Regions from separate parts of the Pseudomonas retamae genome, predicted to be linked through region 1. Evidence: predicted binding sites of a transcription regulator. Region 1 holds the regulator's gene; each other region holds the start of a gene.

What was found. Region 1 encodes FliA, which starts transcription of late flagellar genes. Its sites were predicted from a motif close to CTAAAGTTTNNNNNNNNNNNGCCGNTAA; they were not measured.
Region 2: the regulator FliA is predicted to act here: its motif matches at 2,167-2,194, upstream of ACGSLL_RS00730 (methyl-accepting chemotaxis protein).
Region 3: the regulator FliA is predicted to act here: its motif matches at 2,838-2,865, upstream of ACGSLL_RS13650 (flagellar protein MotY).

What each region holds. Positions count from the first base shown of each region.
Region 1 is NZ_JBIEIL010000011.1:204,494-209,573, reverse strand. It holds gene flhF (flagellar biosynthesis protein FlhF) at 1-1,283, shown strand, start outside; gene fleN (flagellar synthesis regulator FleN) at 1,400-2,230, shown strand; gene fliA (RNA polymerase sigma factor FliA) at 2,227-2,967, shown strand; gene ACGSLL_RS21590 (chemotaxis response regulator CheY) at 3,135-3,506, shown strand; gene ACGSLL_RS21585 (protein phosphatase CheZ) at 3,524-4,312, shown strand; gene ACGSLL_RS21580 (chemotaxis protein CheA) at 4,367-5,080, shown strand, end outside.
Region 2 is NZ_JBIEIL010000001.1:168,970-174,049, reverse strand. It holds gene ACGSLL_RS00750 (LysR substrate-binding domain-containing protein) at 1-285, shown strand, start outside; gene ACGSLL_RS00745 (MmcQ/YjbR family DNA-binding protein) at 282-641, shown strand; gene ACGSLL_RS00740 (DUF1294 domain-containing protein) at 762-1,190, opposite strand; gene ACGSLL_RS00735 (undecaprenyl-diphosphate phosphatase) at 1,187-2,017, opposite strand; gene ACGSLL_RS00730 (methyl-accepting chemotaxis protein) at 2,322-3,956, shown strand; gene pnuC (nicotinamide riboside transporter PnuC) at 4,123-4,686, shown strand; gene ACGSLL_RS00720 (AAA family ATPase) at 4,683-5,080, shown strand, end outside.
Region 3 is NZ_JBIEIL010000006.1:49,227-54,306, reverse strand. It holds gene ACGSLL_RS13670 (bacterioferritin-associated ferredoxin) at 1-61, opposite strand, end outside; gene ACGSLL_RS13665 (peroxiredoxin) at 374-976, shown strand; gene rnt (ribonuclease T) at 1,051-1,728, opposite strand; gene pyrC (dihydroorotase) at 1,725-2,771, opposite strand; gene ACGSLL_RS13650 (flagellar protein MotY) at 2,932-3,846, shown strand; gene ACGSLL_RS13645 (argininosuccinate synthase) at 3,976-5,080, shown strand, end outside.

The sequences.
Region 1 (5,080 bases):
ATGAGCTGGGCGCTGATGCCGCCATCATCGGTAACCGCCGCATTGCCGGCGGCGTCGAGTTGACGGCGGCTCTGGATTACAAATTGTCGGCGCTGGCGCCACGGGTTCCGAACATGGAACTCGAGGACGAGCTGCGCAAGACCCAGTCGCGCATCGTCACCGCTCAGGCCGAATTGAGCCTGCGTGGCGAAGCCGACGGCAACACCAATCAGCAGTTGTTCGCCGGGCTGCCGTTGACGGCCGGCCTGCCGCTGACCGCTGCCGAACCGTTGACCGAGCCGACCTACGCCGCGCCGGCGCGTCCGGCCGCAGCGCCTGCGCAGGCCTCGGCGGGCGTCGATCCGCGTGCGCTGGATTCGATGCGTTTTGAATTGAACAGCCTGCGTGAGCTGATGGAAGTCCAGCTCGGCACGCTGGCCTGGAATCAGCTGCAGGGCAGCCGCCCGGCGCAAGCCAATCTGTATCGCCGTTTGCAGCGCATTGGCCTGTCCGGCCCGCTGTCGCGCGATCTGCTGTCGATGATCACTGACATCGAAGAGCCGCGTCAGGCCTGGCGCATGTTGCTCGCGCATCTGGCGCGGATGATTGCCGTGCCGGAAGTCGAGCCGCTGGAAGAGGGCGGTGTCATCGCCATGGTTGGCCCGGCCGGCATGGGCAAGACCACCACGCTGGCCAAGCTGGCGGCGCGTTATGTGCTCAAGTACGGCGCGCAGAATGTCGCGCTGGTGAGCATGGACAGCTTCCGCATCGGTGCGCAGGAACAACTCAAGACTCTGGGGCGCATCCTCAATGTGCCGGTGACCCACGTCGATCCGGGCCAGTCGCTGGTGCAGGCGCTCGATCCGCTGCTGCGCAAGCGCGTGGTGCTGATCGATACCGCCGGTCTGCAGGCCAGCGATCCGGCGTTGCGCATGCAGCTGGAAAGCCTGGCCGGGCGTGGCATTCGCTCAAAAAATTATCTGGTCCTGGCAACCACCAGCCAGAAACAGGTTCTAACCGCCGCTTATCATAGTTACAAGCGTTGCGGGCTGGCCGGCTGCATTCTGACTAAACTGGATGAAACAGCCAGTCTTGGTGAAGTGTTGAGCCTGGCGATCAGTCATGAATTGCCGGTCGCGTACCTGACCGATGGCCCACGGATTCCGGATGATCTGCATCTGCCGCGCCGTCATCAACTGGTCAGCCGCGCCGTCAGCGTGCAAATGCAGGAAGAACCCAGCGAAGAAGCCATGGCTGACATGTTCGCTGATATCTATCACAGCCCGACCAAGCAGGTTGGCTGAGGTAATCATGAACAGTTTTTGTACCTACATCGATGGTCTGCCACGCATTGTTCCGATCCGGAACGCGCAGCCAGTAATGTGGCCTCCGTCTATGCAAGACAAGGTAAAGAAATAACATGGGCAGCATGCATCCCGTACAGGTGATCGCGGTGACCGGCGGCAAAGGTGGCGTCGGCAAGACTAACGTGTCAGTGAACTTGTCGCTGGCGCTGGCAGAGCTTGGCCGTCGGGTCATGCTGCTGGACGCCGACCTCGGTCTGGCGAACGTCGACGTTCTGCTGGGGCTGACCCCCAAACGCACGCTGGCCGACGTCATCGAAGGCCGGTGCGAATTGCGCGACGTGCTGTTGCAGGGCCCGGGCGGGATTCGCATCGTGCCGGCGGCGTCCGGCACGCAGAGCATGGTCCACCTGAGCCCGGCGCAGCACGCCGGCCTGATTCAGGCGTTCAGCGACATCGGCGACAATCTCGACGTGCTGGTGATCGACACCGCTGCGGGCATTGGTGACTCGGTAGTCAGTTTCGTCCGCGCGGCGCAGGAAGTGTTGCTGGTGGTGTGTGACGAGCCGACCTCGATCACCGACGCCTACGCACTGATCAAACTGCTCAACCGCGACTACGGCATGAACCGCTTCCGCGTCCTCGCCAACATGGCGCAGAGCCCGCAGGAAGGCCGCAACCTGTTCGCCAAGTTGACCAAGGTCACGGACCGTTTCCTTGACGTCGCCCTACAATACGTAGGCGCCGTCCCGTATGACGAAAGCGTGCGCAAGGCCGTGCAGAAACAACGCGCCGTCTACGAAGCCTTTCCACGCTCCAAATGCGCCCTGGCCTTCAAGGCCATCGCGCAGAAGGTCGACACCTGGCCGTTGCCGGCCAACCCGCGCGGCCATCTGGAGTTTTTCGTCGAGCGTCTCGTGCAGCAAACCGCAGGGCCTGTGATATGACCGCCAGTGGCATGAATCTTTACAAGAAGTCGGCGCGTGACGCGCAGTACGAATTGATCGAGCGTTACGCGCCACTGGTCAAGCGCATTGCCTATCACTTGCTGGCACGGTTGCCGGCCAGTGTGCAGGTCGAAGACCTGATCCAGGCCGGGATGATCGGCCTGCTCGAAGTGTCGACCAAATACGACGCCAGCAAAGGCGCCAGTTTCGAAACGTACGCGGGCATTCGAATCCGCGGCGCGATGCTTGACGAAGTACGCAAAGGGGACTGGGCGCCACGCTCGGTCCACCGCAATACCCGGATGGTCAGCGACGCAATTCGCTCGATTGAAGCTAAAACCGGCCGTGACGCTAAAGATCACGAGGTTGCGGCCGAACTCCAATTGAGTCTCGACGATTATTACGGGATTCTGAATGACACTTTGGGCAGCCGCCTGTTCAGTTTCGACGACCTTTTGCAGGACGGCGAACACGAAGGGCTGCACGAGGATGGCGCCAGTGCTCATATGGAGCCGTCACGCGATCTGGAAGATGAACGCTTCCAGACGGCGCTGGCGGACGCGATTGCCAATTTGCCGGAGCGTGAGCGACTGGTGTTGGCGCTGTACTACGACGAAGAACTGAACCTCAAGGAAATCGGTGAAGTCCTTGGCGTCAGTGAATCGCGGGTCAGCCAGTTACACAGCCAGTGCGCGGCCCGTTTGCGGGGGCGTTTGGGGGAGTGGCGAGCGCGCTGAAGGCAGTGTGGGGACACTGCGAAACGAGGCTGGTGCGGTGGTAAGCGGCGCCGGTCTCGATCCGTTGTGCTCCAGACAAACTTTAAGTGCTGCGCCGATTGATTGAAGTGGCGCGTCCAGGTGCTGGGCGCGTTTAAGACTGCTTGGAGGTCGAATTGAACAAAGACATGAAAATCCTCATCGTTGATGACTTCTCAACGATGCGGCGGATCATCAAGAACCTGCTGCGCGATCTTGGGTTCACCAATACCGTCGAGGCCGACGATGGCGTAACCGCCATTCCGGTCCTCAACAGCGGCAGCATCGACTTTCTGGTAACGGACTGGAACATGCCGGGCATGACCGGTATCGACCTGCTGCGCCACGTGCGCGCCGATGAAAAACTCAAGCACCTGCCGGTGCTGATGGTGACCGCTGAAGCCAAGCGCGAGCAGATCATCGAAGCCGCTCAGGCCGGTGTGAACGGCTACGTGGTCAAACCTTTCACGGCTCAGGCGTTGAAAGACAAAATCGAGAAGATTTTCGAACGCATCGGCTGAGAACGCGCGGGGGAGCTATGGAGCATAACGAATCTTCACAGGGCGATTTTGAATCGACCCTGAAAAAACACGCGGTCGAACTGGTCGAAAGCCTTGAAAAAGGCAGGTTCGGCGACGCGGTGCAACTGATCCATGAGCTCAATCAGACCCGTGACCGTGGCCTGTATCAGGAAGTGGGCAAGCTCACGCGTGAACTGCACAGTGCGATCGTCAATTTCCAGATCGATCCGCACATGCCGCAGGCCGAGGAAGTGTCACAAATCACCGACGCCACCGAACGCCTGGGCTATGTGGTCAAGCTGACGGAAGCCGCGGCCAACCGCACCATGGATCTGGTGGAAAGCGCCACGCCGGTGGTCAACAGTCTGGCTGATGAAGCCCAGACGTTGAGCGCCGATTGGGGTCGCTTCATGCGTCGCGAGGTCGGGGCTGAAGAGTTCCGCGAGCTGGCGCGCCGGGTCGACGGTTTTCTGTCACGCAGCAGCACGGACAACCGTGCGGTGTCGAGCAATCTCAACGACATCCTGCTGGCCCAGGATTACCAGGACCTCACCGGTCAGGTGATCAAGCGCGTGACCCAACTGGTCACCGAAGTCGAAAGCAATCTGCTCAAACTCGTGCTCATGGCCAGTCAGGTCGACCGCTTTGCGGGCATCGAACATGACCGTGCCGCGATGCTTGCGGAAAAAGATCCACAAAAACATCTCTCGCAGGGTGAAGGTCCGCAGATTCATGCCGATAAACGAGAAGACGTTGTGTCCGGTCAGGACGATGTGGACGATTTGTTATCCAGCCTTGGATTCTAAGAATTTCTGAATTCGGGTTTTTTGGGTTTTTAGACCTGTAGGAGCACCCCATTAATGAGCTTCGGCGCCGATGAAGAGATCCTTCAGGATTTCCTGGTTGAGGCCGGCGAGATTCTTGAGCAACTGTCCGAACAACTGGTCGAGCTGGAAAGCCGCCCGGATGACGCAGATCTGCTCAATGCAATTTTTCGCGGTTTCCACACTGTAAAAGGGGGCGCCGGCTTCCTTCAGCTCAATGAGCTGGTGGAGTGCTGTCACATCGCCGAAAACGTGTTCGACATCCTCCGTAAGGGTGAGCGTCGCGTTGATGCCGAACTGATGGACGTCGTGCTCGAGGCACTGGACGCGGTGAACAGCATGTTCAGCGAAGTCCGCGAGCGTGCGCCAATCACCGCCGCCACGCCGGAGCTGCTGGCCGCGCTGGCGCGTCTGGCCGAGCCGCAAACCGCTGACGAAGCCCCGGCTTCGCCAGTGGCCGAGATGATCGAAGAACTGGTCGTCGAAGGCGACGCATCCGGCGACATCACCGATAACGAATTCGAGCAGTTGCTGGACTCGCTGAACGCCGTCAAGGCCGAAGCCGAAGCCCCGGCCGCTGCGGCCCCTGCGCCAGCCGCCGAGGTGCCGGCCAGCGATGAAATCACTGACGCCGAGTTCGAGTCGTTGCTCGATCAGCTGCACGGCAAAGGCCAGTTCGCCGTTGACGCAGTCGCACCGACCGCCGCAGCGCCCGCCGCACCGGCCAAGGGCGACAGCTCCGACATCACC
Region 2 (5,080 bases), on a different contig from region 1:
GGCAAGAGTTTCGAACTGAACATGGAAGCGCGTCTGGGCATCGATGACTTTATTGTGCGCAAGGCCTGTGTGCTGGCCGGCCAGGGTTTCACCTTGCTGCCGATGATGTATTGCGATGAAGAACTGCGTAACGGCACGCTGGTGCAGATGCTGCCGGAGTGGTCACTGCCCGGTGGTTGGCTGCAAGCGGTGTATCCACATCGACGCGGGGTGATGCCGGCGGTGCGTGCGTGGATCGATCATCTGGTCGAATCGTTCAATGCCTGTGGGGAGCGACCGTTATGAGCAAGGGAAAAATGAACGAAGCCCAAGTGGCGGCGTTCTGCCTGGCATTGCCGGGCGCTCGGGAAGATTACAAGTGGGGCGGCGTGCGGGTGTTTTCGATTGCCGGCAACAAGATGTTTGCCTTGCAAGGACTGCGCGGCGACTCGCTGGCCTTCAAAGTCGACAAGGATCTGTTTCTCGGCCATTGCGACCGCCCGGGGATTCACCCGGCGCCGTATCTGGCACGAGCGCAGTGGATCATCATGCACCCGCCCTACCCGCTGGGCGCCGAGGAGTTGCAGGGGCTGTTGCAGCGTTCGCATCAGTTGGTGGTGGGCAAGTTGCCGAAGAAAACCCAAATCGGTCTTATGCTGTAACCCCCAATCCCCCTGTGGGAGCGAGCCTGCTCGCGAAAGCGGAATTTCATTCAACGATGATGTTGTCTGACACGGCCCCTTCGCGAGCAGGCTCGCTCCCACAGGTTTTTTTGCAGTTCTTTAGAATAGGGTCAGCAGATTCGAGCCGAGGAACAGCTGGTCGATCCAGAACACCTGATGCAGCGCGACGATCACCCAGAAAAGAACCTGAAACGACACCTTGCGCGTCTTGTGCCGGAACACTTGCTGGGCGATCAGTGCGCCCGGCCAGCCGCCGGCCAGTTCCACGGCGTGAAGGATGTTTTCCGGGGTGCGCCAGGCATCGGTGCGGGCCTTGCGCTTGTCGGCCCAGTACATGAAGAACGCCAGCACACTGACAATCCCGTACGCCGCCAGCGGCACCAGGGAAATCTCGCGCAGCCACATCGACACGGAGCCGAACAGCGGCAGCGCGCACACCACCAGTAGCACCAGCAGTTTGAGTCTCAGATGCTGGATCGCGCCGCCCGAAGACCGACCTTCGGTGCGGCGTGCGCGGGAATCGTTCATGGTTTGGCCGCCGCCCAGTCGACCCAGCCGAACTGCCAGGTCGCCAGAATCACCAGGCCGAACACGATCCGGTACCAGGCGAACGCCGCGTAACTGTGGCTGGCAATGAACTTGAGCAGGCCGCGCACGGCGATCATGGCGAAAATGAACGCCGTGACGAAACCGATGGCGAACACCGGAAAATCCGCTGGCACGAACAAATGGCGATATTTATAGCCCGAGTAGACTGCTGCGCCGACCATGGTTGGCATCGCCAGAAAGAACGAAAATTCAGTGGCGGTTTTGCGCGACAGTCCGAACAACAAGCCGCCAATGATCGTCGAGCCGGAGCGTGAGGTGCCGGGAATCATCGCCAGGCATTGGGCAAAACCGACTTTCAGCGCGTCCTTCCAGGTAATCTCGTCAACGGTTTCGGCGTGCACTTCGTGCTGACGCTTCTCCGCCCACAACATGATCACCCCGCCAACCACCAGCGCGGCCGCGACCGTGATCGGGTTGAACAGGTATTCGTGGATCAGGTCGGCAAAAATCACCCCCAACACCACCGCCGGCAAAAACGCGATCAGCAGGTTGGCGGTGAAGCGCCGTGCGCTGGGCTGGGTCGGCAAGCCGATGACCACATCGAGGATCTTGCGGCGAAACTCCCAGACCACCGCGAGAATCGCGCCGAGCTGAATAATGATATTGAACGCCATGGCTCGTTCGCCGCCGAAATCGAGCAAGTCGGCAACGATGATCTGGTGTCCGGTACTGGAAATGGGCAAAAACTCCGTCAGCCCTTCTACAACTCCTAGTATCAGTGCCTGCAAGGCCGTCCAAAGATCCATCAAACCCCCAAAGAGCGATGCGCAGCGGCATGCCCCGATAGTATTTTTTTACGTTCACTGCGATCAGCGTAGCTGCTTATGGCTGTACCGATTCCGCGCGCACAGAATCCACACGAAACGGTAAAAATTCCGTGAAATTTCAAAATGGATTCAGGTTTTCACGCGCGGGGCCGAAATCCTAACAGACAAGCCCCAATAGCGCTGCCGCGTTATACGACTTGGGTCGCGTATGCCTGTCCACGCAATCATGGTTGGATGCTGGCGATCGATCATTACAAGAACAAGAATCCGGAGTGACAGCGTTATGAACAGCTTGCGCAGTGTGTCGATCAGCCGACGCTTGTGGCTCATCTTGATTGTGGCGGTGGTGATGTTGCTGACCTTGGGCGTGCTGATGCTCAAGCAGATCCATGACGACCTCTACCACGCCAAGGCCCAGAAAACCCAGCATGTAGTGCAGACCGCCAGCGGCCTGCTGACCTATTACCATGGCCTGCAAACCGCCGGCACCTTGACCAGGGAAGCGGCGCAGCAACAGGCGCTGACGGCGATTCGCGGCTTGCGCTACGACCAGAGCGATTACTTCTGGATCAACGACCTCACGCCCGTGATGGTCATGCACCCGACCAATCCCAAGCTCGAAGGCCAGAACCTCTCGGCGATCCGCGACCCGGACGGTTTTGCGGTGTTCAACGAGATGGTCGCTATCGCCAAGGCCAAAGGCGCTGGCATGGTCAACTATCGCTGGCCGAAACCCGGCGCCACCGACCCGGTGGCGAAGACCTCCTACGTCAAACTGTTCGAACCGTGGGGCTGGGTGATCGGCTCCGGCGTGTACGTCGATGACGTGCAGGCCGAATTCCAGGGGCAAATGATCAAGGCCTCGGCGATCGGCCTGGCCATCGCCCTGATCATGGCGCTGCTGGTGATCCTGATCGCGCGCAGCATCGTCCGGCCGTTGCAGGAAACCGTCAACGCCATGGCCAACATCGCCAGCGGCGAAAGCGACCTGACCCGCAGCCTCGATACCCACGGCAAAGACGAAGTCACCGAACTGGCCCACCACTTCAACGCGTTCACCGCCAAGTTACGCCGGGTGATCGGCGACTTGCAGGTCTCGGCCAGTGCCCTCGGCCAATCTTCCAGCGAGCTGGGCAACGACGCGTCGCAGGCGCAGCAACGCAGTCAGCAGCAGTCGCAGCAGATGGAACTGGTGGCCACGGCGATCAACGAAGTGACGTATGGCGTGCAGGACGTGGCGAAAAACGCCGAACATGCCGCCGCCGAGATGCGTGATGCCGAAGCGCAGGCGCAGCAGGGCCAGATCAACATCGACGGCAGCCTGCAACAGATCGACAAGCTGTCCGGCACCATCGATCAAGCGGTGGAAGTGATTCGCACACTGGCCGCGGAAAGCACGCAGATTGGCAGCGTGCTGGAAGTGATTCGCTCGATTGCCGAACAAACCAACCTGCTCGCGCTCAACGCCGCCATCGAAGCCGCGCGCGCCGGCGAGCAAGGGCGCGGGTTTGCCGTGGTCGCGGACGAAGTGCGTTTGTTGGCGCAGCGTACGCAGAAGTCGACGGCGGAAATCCAGTCGATGATCGAGCGCTTGCAGAATCATTCCGAAGCAGCCGTGAAGGTGATCGGCGACAGCAGCAAGGCCTCGCAACTGACCATCGAACAGGCGGGGCTTGCCGGCGCCAGCCTCAACGCGATCGGCCAGGCCCTGCGCAATCTCAACGGCCTGAACGCCTCGATTGCCAGCGCGACGTTGCAGCAGGCGCATGTGGTTGAAGACATCAACCAGAACGTGACGCAGGCGGCGGGGCTTTCGCACAGCACGGCGTTGGCGGCGGAGCAGTCGAGTGCGGCGAGTTTGCGGCTTGGGCAGTTGAGTGAGCAGCTCAACGGGTTGCTGCGCCAGTTTCGCGTCTGACCCATAACCTGTGGGAGCGAGCCTGCTCGCGAAGACGTAGGGCCAGTCAAAGAAGATGTCGACTGGACTGGCCCTTTCGCGAGCAGGCTCGCTCCCACAGGGTACTTCTGTGTTTTGGCGAATGCAGTACAATCCGCCCCCTCTTCAACTCCCCCAAGGATCCTCAATGTCCGGGCTCGAACTGTTTGCCGCCGCCCTCGGTGTGATCGCCGTCTGGCTGACGGTCAAACAGAATCCATGGTGCTGGCCGATCGGGCTGGTCATGGTGTTGCTCTACAGCTGGATCTTCTTTGAAGTGAAGCTGTATTCGGACATGTTGCTGCAAGTGATCTACGCCGCGCTGCAACTCTACGGCTGGTGGCAATGGACCCGCGCCGGGACGATGCACGACGGGCGTGCGGTGACCCGGCTGGATGCTCGCGCCGTCGCCCTTGGCCTTGGCGTCGGCGCGCTCGGCAGTGTGCTGCTCGGCGCGGCCATGGCGCACTGGACCGACGCTGCGCAACCGTGGCTCGATGCGGCGCTTACCGGTTTCAGCCTGGTCGCGCAGTTATGGATGGCGCAGAAGCGTCTGCAATGCTGGGCGCTGTGGTTTGTGCTGGATGTGATCTTCGTCGGCTTGTTCCTCTATAAAGGGCTTTATCTCACCGCTGCGTTGTATGGGCTGTTTACCTTGCTGGCCGTGCTGGGCTATCGCGAATGGCGCGCCGACCCGGCGCTGCGCACATGAAGGTGGTGGTGCTGACCGGCCCGGAATCCAGCGGCAAGAGCTGGCTGGCGGCCGGCCTGCAACAGCGCTTTGGCGGCGTGCGCGTGGATGAATACGTGCGCCGCTTTATCGAGCTCAATCCTCGCGACACTTGCCTGGCGGATATTCCCGAGATCGCTCGCGGCCAGTTGCAATGGGAGGACGACGCGCGGGCGCAGCGGCCTGCGCTGCTGATTCTCGACACCCACCTGCTGAGCAACATGCTCTGGAGCCAGACGCTATTCGGTGCGTGCCCGGCGTGGCTGGAACAGGAGTTGCTGACGCGGCATTACGACCTGCATCTGCTGCTATCGCCGGAACAGGTCGACTGGACCGACGACGGTCAGCGCTGCCAGCCGGATCTTGCCGAGCGGCA
Region 3 (5,080 bases), on a different contig from region 1:
CTTCATAGATCGCTTCGCGGATCTGTCCGTCGGTGACGCCAGTGCAGAGGCAAACATACATAAGTAAGAACCGTCGCTGGTTGTGACTCAATTGCGATGGATCTTAATGTTAACGAGAATGATTGTCAAAGTGCTTTCCGGCAGCTTTCGAGCTTATTTGGCTCATGACTGACGAACGGTGTTTGAGCGCCGTTTGCCTGTCCCTATAAATGCCAGACGGACAGCCGACGTGGAAAATCCGTTGAGGACAGGCCAAAAACGCAGTGTATGATGGTCGTCCCTTGCGAAGAGGGTTCGTGTCACAGGGCTGTCGCCTGAGGGTGGCAGGCTGGCCCGGACCCTGAACTTCAAGTCTTTACACCAGGAGATATCAATGAGCGTACTCGTAGGCAAACAAGCCCCTGACTTCACCGTCCCGGCCGTACTCGGCAATGGCGAGATCGTCGACAGCTTCACCCTGTCCTCGGCCATCAAAGGCAAATACGGCCTGGTGTTCTTCTACCCGCTGGACTTCACCTTCGTCTGCCCGTCCGAGCTGATCGCTCTGGACAACCGCATGGCTGACTTCAAGGCTCGCAACGTTGAAGTGATCGCTGTGTCGATCGACTCGCACTTCACCCACAACGCCTGGCGCAACACCCCGGTCAACAATGGCGGCATCGGCCAGGTGAAATACACCATGGCTGCCGACATGAAGCACGACATTGCCAAGGCCTACGACGTTGAGTCGGAAGGCGGCGTGGCGTTCCGTGGCGCGTTCCTGATCGACGACAAGGGCGTTGTTCGCTCGCAGATCATCAACGACCTGCCGCTGGGCCGTAACATGGAAGAGCTGATCCGTCTGGTCGACGCACTGCAATTCCACGAAGAGCACGGCGAAGTCTGCCCGGCCAACTGGAAGAAAGGCGACAAAGGCATGAACGCTTCGCCAGAAGGCGTTGCGGCTTACCTGACCGAGAACGCTGCTGCCCTGTAAGGCGCAACGTCGAGGTACAAAAAAACCGGCCCACGTGGCCGGTTTTTTCATGCGCGGGATTTGATCGATGACGATCAGTCGTCGAAATCTTCCCAGCCGCCCATCTGCTTCCAGCGGTTGACGATGCCGCAGAACAGCTCAGCGGTTTTCTCGGTGTCGTAACGCGCCGAGTGCGCCTCGCGGCCATCAAAATCGATGCCGGCGGCCTGACAGGCTTTGGCCAGCACGGTTTGACCGTACGCCAGACCAGCCAGCGTCGCGGTGTCGAAGCTGGAGAACGGGTGGAACGGGTTGCGCTTCATGTCCAGGCGCGCAACTGCCGCGTTGAGGAAGCCCAGGTCGAAACTGCTGTTATGCCCAACCAGAATCGCCCGCTTGCAGCCGTTGGCCTTCAATGCCTTGCGAATACCGCGGAAAATGTCGGTCAGTGCGGTTTCTTCGCTGACGGCCATGCGCAGCGGATGATCGAGTTTGATCCCGGTGAACTCCAGCGCCGCTGCTTCGACATTGGCGCCCTCGAAGGGCTCGACGCGGAAGAAGTAAGTGTGATCCGGGTAGACGAAACCCTTTTCATCCATGGCGATGGTGGTCGCGGCAATCTCCAGCAAGGCATCGGTGGCCGCATTGAAGCCACCGGTTTCTACGTCGACGACAACCGGCAGGTAGCCGCGAAAACGTGCTGCCATCGGATGGCGAGAACCGCCGCCGCCATTTTGACCGTCCAGCTCGTCGTCGAAATGCTCTTCACTCACGCGTGTTCCTCCAGCAGGCGCCAGCGCAGTTTTTCACCGGCGCGCAGCGGGATAACGGTCAGCTCGCCGAAAGGCAGGCTGGTCGGGGCGGTCCATTCTTCACGAACCAGGGTGATGCGATCGGTGTTCGTCGGCAGGCCGTAGAAGCGCGGGCCGTTGAGGCTGGCGAAGGCTTCAAGCTTGTCCAGCGCGTTACGTTGTTCGAACGCTTCGGCGTACATCTCGATGGCGGCATACGCGGTGTAGCAGCCGGCGCAGCCGCAGGCGGCTTCCTTGGCGTGCTGGGCGTGCGGCGCCGAGTCGGTGCCGAGGAAGAACTTCGCGCTGCCGCTGGTGGCGGCGTCGAGCAAGGCTTCCTGATGCGTATTGCGCTTGAGGATCGGCAGGCAATAGAAGTGCGGCCGAATCCCGCCCACCAGCATGTGGTTGCGGTTGTACAACAGGTGATGGGCGGTGATGGTCGCGCCGACGTTGGCCGAAGCCTCGTTGACGAACTGCACGGCGTCGCCGGTGGTGATGTGTTCGAACACTACCTTCAGCGTCGGGAAACGCTCGACCACGCGGCGCATATGTTCGTCGATGAAGATCTTTTCGCGGTCGAACACATCGACGTCGCCACGGGTGACTTCACCGTGGATCAACAGCGGCATGCCGACGTCGGCCATGGCTTCCAGCGCCGGGAAAATCTTGTCGATGCTGGTCACGCCGGAATCGGAGTTGGTGGTCGCGCCGGCCGGGTACAGCTTGGCGGCGTACACAAAACCGCTGGCCTTGGCCTGACGGATTTCTTCCGGTTGGGTGCGGTCGGTGAGGTACAGCACCATCAACGGCTCGAACTGACTGCCGGCCGGGCGGGCAGCGAGAATGCGCTGACGATAGCCGTCGGCTTCAGCGGCGTTGCGCACCGGTGGCACCAGGTTGGGCATGATGATCGCGCGCCCGAAGGTGCGAGCCACATCGGCAACGGTATTGGTCAACACGGCACCATCGCGAAGATGAATGTGCCAGTCGTCGGGACGCAGCAGGGTCAGGCGGTCGGACATGAGGGGCTTCCAGGCGGGTCAAACTGAGGCGAATGCTACCGGAAAAGACTCTTGCAGGCACCCGCTATCAAGTTTTGCCACAAGCGTCCGATATCCCGAAGGTATGCCGTAAACATTGTGTGAATCGGTGTTTGTGTTTCACAAGCCAATGGAGCCTCCCGTGCGCCAGCGTTATTTAGCCTTGCTCAGTGTGTTTGCCAGCCTTCCCGCGATGGCGCTGACCTACCAGACCCGTCTGGAGAACATTGAGTGGACGGTCGCCGGCGACAAGTTCGAGTGTCGTCTGACCCAGCCGATCACCGATTTCGGCTCGGGCGAGTTCGTGCGCAAGGCCGGCGAGCAGGCGATTTTTCGCCTCAACGCCTACAACGCCATGCTCGGCGGCGGTTCAGCGACCTTGCTGGCGGCCGCTGCACCCTGGCAGCCGGGACGTGGCGACATCAATCTGGGCAGCGTGCGGCTGGGCAGCGGCAATGTCCTGTTCAACAGTTCGCAGTCGCAGGCTGGCGGGCTGATCAGCGGGCTGCTGGACGGTCGCAGTCCGGTCGTGCGCCGCGCATCGGGTGATGGCCGGGTCTCGGAAGTGCGCCTGCTGCCGGTCAAGTTCAGCAAGGCCTTCAACGATTACCAGACCTGTGTGGCGAAGTTGCTGCCGCAGAATTTTGACCAGATCAAGCAATCGCAGATCGGCTTCCCGGGCGAAGGCGTTGACCTCGACCCGGCGGCCAAAGCCAAACTGCAAGTGATGCTCGAATACATGAAGGCTGATCCGACGGTGAACCACATCGAACTCGACGGGCACTCGGACAACAGCGGCAATCGCCTGACCAATCGTGAGCTGTCGCGCCGCCGAGCGCTGGCGGTGGTCGACTTCTTCAAGGCCAATGGCATTCAGGAGTCGCAGATCACGGTGCGTTTCCACGGCGAGCAGTATCCGATCGTGCCGAACACCAACAAAGCCAACCGTGCGAAGAACCGTCGCGTCAACGTAAAACTGGCGCGCGTCGCACCCACGACGGCCCCCGCTCCAGCGCCGCAAGCGAGTACGCCAGCCGCGGCTGCAGCGACTTCCTGACTCGCCGGTCATCGTCGCGCTCTCGACAGATTCTGTCGCTTTGTCGTCTTAAGCTGTCGCGCCTCTGTAAATTATCGCGTTTGAGCGGTAGACTCCCCGGCTTTCCGTAGAACCCCGTGGAGTGATGGCATGGCGGACGTAAACAAGGTCGTTCTGGCGTATTCCGGCGGCCTGGACACTTCGGTGATCCTCAAGTGGCTGCAGGATACTTATAACTGTGAAGTGGTGACCTTCACCGCCGATCTCGGTCAAGGCGAAGAGGTCGAGCCGGCCCGCGCCAAGGCCCAGGCCATGGGCGTCAAAGAAATCTACATCGACGACCTGCGCGAAGAGTTCGTGCGCGATTTCGTCTTTCCGATGTTCCGCGCCAACACCGTTTACGAAGGCGAGTACCTGCTGGGTACTTCCATCGCACGTCCGCTGATCGCCAAGCGTCTGATCGAAATCGCCAACGAAACCGGCGCTGACGCCATTTCCCATGGTGCGACCGGCAAGGGCAACGACCAGGTGCGTTTCGAACTGGGCGCCTACGCACTCAAGCCAGGCGTGAAAGTGATTGCCCCTTGGCGCGAGTGGGACTTGCTGTCGCGCGAGAAACTGATGGACTACGCCGAGAAGCACGCGATCCCGATCGAGCGTCACGGCAAGAAAAAATCCCCGTACTCGATGGACGCCAACCTGCTGCACATCTCCTATGAAGGCGGCGTGCTGGAAGACACCTGGACCGAGCACGAAGAAGACATGTGGAAATGGACCGTCTCCCCGGAGAACGCTCCTGACAAAGCGCAATACCTGGAACTGACCTACCGTAACGGCGACATCGTTGCGCTGGACGGCGTTGAAATGACTCCGGCCACCGTGCTGGCGACGCTGAACAAGATCGGTGGTGCTCACGGTATCGGCCGTCTCGACATTGTCGAAAACCGTTATGTCGGCATGAAGTCCCGTGGCTGCTATGAAACCCCGGGCGGCACCATCATGCTGCGCGCGCACCGCGCCATCGAGTCAATTACCCTGGACCGCGAAGTCGCTCACCTCAAAGACGAGTTGATGCCGAAATACGCCAGCCTGATCTACACCGGTTACTGGTGGAGCCCGGAGCGTCTGATGCTGCAGCAGATGATCGACGCGTCGCAGGTCAATGTGAACGGCGTTGTGCGCCTGAAGTTGTACAAAGGCAACGTGATTGTCACTGGCCGCAAGTCCGACGATTCGCTGTTCGATTCCAACATCG